Regions from separate parts of the Streptomyces sp. NPDC058470 genome, predicted to be linked through region 2. Evidence: riboswitches for the same ligand, from Rfam matches in the RefSeq annotation. Region 2 holds a riboswitch; the other holds the start of a gene.
The links. A riboswitch is a leader RNA that binds a small molecule or an ion and turns the genes downstream of it on or off. The one in region 2 is predicted to bind thiamine pyrophosphate.
Positions count from the first base shown of each region.

Region 1 (3,186 bases), on a different contig from region 2:
CCACGTTCGTCGCGCTGATGCTCGCGGCCGACGACGGCTCATGGCGGGTGCTCACGTTCCTGCTGCTCGCCGTGGTCAGTGACACGGGCGCGTACGCGATCGGCTGGCGCTTCGGCAAGCACAAGCTGGCGCCGCGCATCAGCCCCGGCAAGACCCGCGAGGGCCTGGTCGGAGCGGTCACCTTCGCGATGGCCGCGGGTGCGCTGTGCATGGAGTTCCTGATCGACGACGGCACCTGGTGGCAGGGCCTGCTCCTGGGCCTCGCGGTCGCCGCCAGCGCCACGCTCGGCGACCTCGGCGAGTCCATGATCAAGCGGGACCTGGGCATCAAGGACATGGGCACGCTGCTGCCGGGCCACGGCGGGATCATGGACCGGCTGGACTCGCTGTTGCCCACGGCTCCGGTGGTGTGGCTGCTGTTGGTGATCTTCGTCGGGTCGGGCTGACCTGCGGTGACGGGTGCGTCTGTACGTCGCTGACGTGCGGGTTTGTCGGTGAGGGGCTCGTTGTCCACAGGGCGGCGAGTCCCTCTCCGTATGTCTGCGACACTGGTACGGCCATGCCTAAGCCCGGAGAACTCACATTCGTCGCCCCGCGCGGAGCCAAGAAGCCGCCGCGGCATCTTGCCGATCTCACGCCCGCTGAGCGTAAGGAAGCGGTTGCCGCGATCGGTGAGAAGCCGTTTCGTGCCAAGCAGCTGTCGCAGCACTACTTCGCGCGGTACGCGCACGACCCCGCGGAGTGGACGGACATCCCGGCCGCCTCGCGCGGGAAGCTTCAGGAGGCGTTGCTTCCCGAGCTGATGACGGTCGTGCGGCATCTGTCGACCGACCAGGAGACCACCCGCAAGACCTTGTGGCGGCTGTTCGACGGCACGCTCGTCGAGTCCGTGCTGATGCGGTATCCGGACCGGGTGACCATGTGCATCAGCTCGCAGGCCGGGTGCGGCATGAACTGCCCGTTCTGCGCGACCGGGCAGGCCGGGCTCGACCGGAACCTCTCCACCGGTGAGATCGTGCACCAGATCGTCGATGGCATGCGGGCGCTTCGGGACGGCGAGATCCCGGGTGGTCCGTCGCGGCTCAGCAACATCGTCTTCATGGGGATGGGTGAGCCGCTGGCCAACTACAAGAGGGTGGTCGGGGCGATCCGCGCGCTGACCGACCCCGAGCCCGACGGGCTCGGCCTCTCGCAGCGGGGCATCACCGTGTCGACCGTCGGGCTCGTCCCGGCGATCAACCGGTTCTCCGACGAGGGCTTCAAGTGCCGCCTCGCCATCTCCCTGCACGCGCCCGACGACGAGCTGCGCGACACCCTCGTACCCGTGAACACGCGGTGGCAGGTGCGGGAGGTGCTGGACGCCGGCTGGGAGTACGCGGCGAAGTCCGGGCGTCGGCTCTCCATCGAGTACGCGCTGATCAGGGACATCAACGACCAGGCCTGGCGTGGTGACCGGCTCGGGCGGATGCTCAAGGGCAAGCCCGTGCATGTCAACCTCATCCCGCTGAACCCGACGCCGGGTTCGAAGTGGACCGCCTCGCGGCCCGAGGACGAGAAGGCGTTCGTCGAGGCGATCGCGGCCCACGGGGTGCCGGTCACCGTTCGGGACACCCGTGGTCAGGAGATCGACGGGGCGTGCGGTCAGCTCGCGGCCACCGAGCGGTAACCTGGGCAACATGGCTGCGTACGTGCATCCTTAGGTACCTACATCTTCATATTCCGACAGGGGAGCGCCACAGCGCTGAGAGTGCGGTAGCCGGGTCACCGGCGGGCCGCAGACCCTCAGAACCTTGCCCAGGTCATTCTGGGTAGGAAGTTCGGTCAATACTCAAGCTGTTGCGCCCTGCCCGGGAACTGTCAGAGGTTCCCGGGCAGGGCCGCGTCTCTTCCTGGTCATCCCAGGAGGAATTCAGTGAACAAGAAGAAGACGATCACGGCCGTCGTCGCTGTCGGTGTGGGGTTGGGGCTCGTCACGCTCTCCGCGTGCGGCTCGACCGACTCCGGTTCCGGGAGCGGTGGTGACTCCAAGACGGTGACTCTCGTCAGCCATGACTCCTTCGCCTACTCCAAGGACGTGCTGAGCGCCTTCGAGAAGGAGTCCGGGTACACGGTCAAGGTCCTCAAGGACGGCGACGCGGGGCAGGCCGTCAACAAGGCGATCCTCACCAAGGACAACCCGCAGGGCGACGTCTTCTTCGGCGTCGACAACACCCTGCTGTCCCGCGCGCTCGACAACGGGCTCTTCCAGTCGTACGACGCCAAGGGCTCGGACCAGATCCTCCCGGAGTACCGGGTCGACCAGGACAAGCACCGGGTGACGCCCATCGACACGGGCGACATCTGCGTCAACTACGACAAGGCCTACTTCAGCGAGCACAAGCTGACGCCGCCGCGGTCCTTCGACGATCTGATCAAGCCCGAGTACAAGAACCTGCTCGTCACCGAGAACGCCTCCACCTCCTCGCCCGGCCTCGGCTTCCTGCTCGGGACCGCGGCGAAGTACGGGGACGACGGCTGGCAGGACTACTGGACGAAGCTCAAGGCCAACGGCGTCGAGGTCGTCGACGGCTGGGAGCAGGCGTACAACGAGGACTTCTCCGGGTCCGCGGGCGGCAAGAAGGCCAAGGCGGACCGGCCGCTCGTCGTCTCCTACGCCTCCTCGCCGCCCGCCGAGGTCATCTACGCCGACCCGAAGCCGACGACCGCGCCGACCGGCGTCGCGACCGGCACCTGCTTCCGGCAGGTCGAGTACGCGGGGCTGCTGAGCAACGCGAAGAACACCAAGGGCGGCGAGGCGCTCATCGACTTCCTGATCACCAAGCAGTTCCAGGACGACATGCCGCTGAACATGTTCGTCTACCCGGTGGTGGAGGGCGCAAAGGTGCCGACCGAGTTCACGGAGTTCGGGCCGCAGGCCAAGGACCCCGAGACCATGGCCCCCACCAAGATCGCCGAGAACCGTGACCAGTGGGTCAAGTCGTGGACCTCACTCGTACTGAAGTAACGCCCCGGGCGCGAAGAAAGTCCCGTCGGCCAGGCGCGGCGCGGCTCGGGCTGATGGCCCTGCCGGTCGCGTTCTTCGGCGTCTTCTTCGCCTACCCCGTGGCGGCGATCGTGGCCCGCGGCCTCAAGGTCGACGGGATCTGGCAGTTCGGGCGGATCGGGGATGTCCTCGCGCAGTCCGAC
Region 1 is NZ_JBHXMF010000010.1:71,970-75,155, reverse strand. It holds gene ACFWP7_RS09925 (phosphatidate cytidylyltransferase) at 1-446, shown strand, start outside; gene rlmN (23S rRNA (adenine(2503)-C(2))-methyltransferase RlmN) at 560-1,666, shown strand; TPP riboswitch at 1,715-1,833, shown strand; gene ACFWP7_RS09915 (thiamine ABC transporter substrate binding subunit) at 1,913-3,004, shown strand; gene ACFWP7_RS09910 (ABC transporter permease) at 2,980-3,186, shown strand, end outside.
Region 1: it holds a riboswitch for thiamine pyrophosphate, as region 2 does, so the genes downstream of both, ACFWP7_RS09915 (thiamine ABC transporter substrate binding subunit) here and thiC (phosphomethylpyrimidine synthase ThiC) in region 2, are expected to answer to the same signal.

Region 2 (3,186 bases):
CAGTGCGACCAGAGCCATGACGCCGCGCAGCCGGCCCACGCCCACGACGATCAGCGCGAAGATCCCGGCGAGCACCGCCATCGGGATCCTGCGGTTCACGTCGCTGACCGAGTACTGCAAGTCCTTGGGCGCGGAGGGCTCGTACGCGACCACGACCTTCTCGCCCTGGTGCAACTGGCGTGACTGGTCCGGCTGGACGATCTCGGTGAAGGTACGGCCCTTGTCGCTGCCGGTGTCGACCCTGATCGTCGCCTTCTTGCAGTCGCCCGTCGCCTGCTGCTGTGCCGAGGAGCCCTCGGCGGTGGAGGTGTCGCCGGTCGGGGTCTCCCCCGAGGCGTTCACAGAATCGCAGTCCACCTGGTCGATCTTGGTGACCGTCGCCTGCTGGGTCTGCCGGTCGAAACCGACGCCGGTGCGCTCGTGCCCCGGTGCGCCGCCGGGCCAGAGCACCACGAGCCCCACGACGACCGCGGCGGCGAACGGGATCAGCACCGCGCCGATGACCTTGCGCAGATGCTTGGAGACGGGGGCGGCGGGGCCATGGCTGTGACTGTGGGAATGGCCGTGGCTGTCGCCGGACCCCTGGCCGCCACCAGCCCCGTGGCCGCCGCCAGGCTCCTGCCCGCCGCCTGGTCCCGGGCCGTCACCGGGCCCATGCCACCCACCGGCCCCCTGCCCACCGCCCGGCCCCTGCCCGCCACCAGGCCCGTGGCCGCCACCCGGCCCGTGCCCACCGCCCGGCCCCGGGACGTCGCCGCGCCCTCTGCCGCCACCCGGTCCGTGCCCTTGGTCGTGGCCGCTGCCGTGCCCGTGACCGTCGCCGGGGCCATGTCCGTGCGGCGGCTCGGACGGCGGAATAGGGGGCTGCTGCATCGTGGTCACCGACCGATCATCGCAAGAACGGACGGGGCCCACTGTTCAGCGCGCCCGATGTGACGCTAGCGTGGAGGCACCTTTGCACACGCGGGAGCTCGGAGCACCGGGCTGAGAGGGCGCTGACCTTCGTCTCAGCGATGTTTCACATGAAACATCGGCAGACGGAATCCGCTGCGTCGACCGCCGAACCTGTTACCGGGTAATGCCGGCGTAGGGAGTAGGTCTCATGACCAACAAGGACGTAGTAGGTACGCCTGCCTCCAGCCAGACGGACGGGGCTTCTTCCCCTGCCCAGAACGACGGGGCCGGGCAGTCCATCGGCTGGCACAAGGCGTACGTCGAGGGTTCGCGCCCCGATCTGCGGGTGCCGGTCCGTCAGGTACACCTCACCAACGGCCAGTCCGTCACGCTGTACGACACCTCCGGCCCGTACACCGATCCGACCGTCGACACCGACGTACGCAGGGGTCTGGCACCGCTGCGTGAGAACTGGATCATCGCCCGCGGCGACACCGAGGAATACGCGGGCCGCCCGATCCGTCCCGAGGACGACGGGATCAAGCACACCTCACCGCGCGGCGGCCTCCGTAACCTCGACGCGGTCTTCCCGGGGCGGCCGCGCCAGCCGCGCCGGGGCCGCTCCGGACAAGCCGTGACACAGCTCGCGTACGCCCGGCGCGGTGAGATCACACCTGAGATGGAGTTCGTGGCGGTTCGCGAGAACGTCGCCGCCGAGGTCGTACGCGAGGAGATCGCCGCCGGTCGCGCGGTGCTGCCCGTGAACGTCAACCATCCGGAGATCGAGCCGATGATCATCGGCAAGCGGTTCCTGGTGAAGGTCAACGCGAACATCGGCAACTCCGCGGTGACCTCCTCCATCGAGGAGGAGGTGGACAAGATGACCTGGGCCACGAAGTGGGGCGCGGACACGGTCATGGACCTGTCCACCGGCCGCAACATCCACACCACCCGTGAGTGGGTACTGCGCAACTCCCCCGTGCCGATCGGCACCGTGCCGCTCTACCAGGCCTTGGAGAAGGTGGACGGCCGCGCCGAGGAGCTGACCTGGGAGACCTACAAGGACACGGTCATCGAGCAGGCCGAACAGGGCGTGGACTACATGACGGTCCATGCGGGCGTGCGCCTGCCGTTCGTACCGCTCACCGCGAACCGCAAGACCGGCATCGTCTCGCGCGGCGGCTCGATCATGGCGGCGTGGTGCCTGGCCCACCACCAGGAGAGCTTCCTCTACGAGAACTTCGAGGAGCTGTGCGAGATTCTCGCCGCGTACGACGTCACGTACTCGCTCGGGGACGGGCTGCGGCCGGGGTCGATCGCGGACGCCAACGACGCGGCGCAGTTCGCGGAGTTGAGGACGCTCGGGGAACTCAACACGATCGCGAAGCGTTTCAACGTTCAGACCATGATCGAGGGCCCGGGACATGTCCCGATGCACAAGATCAAGGAGAACATCGACCTTCAGCAGGAGATCTGTGATGAAGCTCCGTTCTATACGCTCGGCCCGCTGACGACGGACGTCGCTCCGGCGTACGACCACATCACCTCCGGCATCGGTGCCGCGATGATCGCCTGGTGGGGCACGGCCATGCTCTGCTATGTCACGCCCAAGGAACACTTGGGCCTGCCCAACCGTGACGACGTCAAGACCGGCGTCATCACCTACAAGATCGCCGCCCACGCAGCCGACCTCGCCAAGGGGCACCCAGGTGCGCAGGTATGGGACGACGCGCTGTCCGACGCCCGTTTCGAGTTCCGCTGGGAGGACCAGTTCAACCTGGCCCTCGACCCCGACACGGCACGGGAGTTCCACGACGAGACCCTCCCGGCCGAGCCCGCCAAGACGGCCCACTTCTGCTCCATGTGCGGGCCGAAGTTCTGCTCCATGAAGATCAGCCACAGCATCACGGAGCAGTTCGGCGGTACGGCGGCCGCGGGGGCCTCCGCCGAGGAGGTCGCCGAGGGGATGCTGCAGAAGTCGAAGGAGTTCGCGGCGAGCGGGAACCGGGTGTATCTGCCGCTGGCTGACTGACTGGGAACGCGGGCAGTGCGCCGGGGCTGTTGGGACAGGTCCGGTGCACTGCCCGGCTGGCGGGCTCCGCAGGCTGCGACGTGCTCGAGCATGTAGCCGGCGAGCTCGGGCGGTTGGAGGTTGAGCGCGGTCACGGCCGGGTGTCACTCCGGCTGGTGTTCCGGCCCTCCGAAGTCCGGGCTGGAGAAGTCCGGGCTTGAGTAGCTCGGGCGTGGGCCGGCTGCCGGGCCGCCGTCGGGGCTGCTGAACCCCGGCCGGTT
Region 2 is NZ_JBHXMF010000016.1:128,870-132,055, reverse strand. It holds gene ACFWP7_RS14640 (YibE/F family protein) at 1-882, opposite strand, end outside; TPP riboswitch at 954-1,110, shown strand; gene thiC (phosphomethylpyrimidine synthase ThiC) at 1,103-2,926, shown strand; gene ACFWP7_RS14630 (hypothetical protein) at 3,070-3,186, opposite strand, start outside.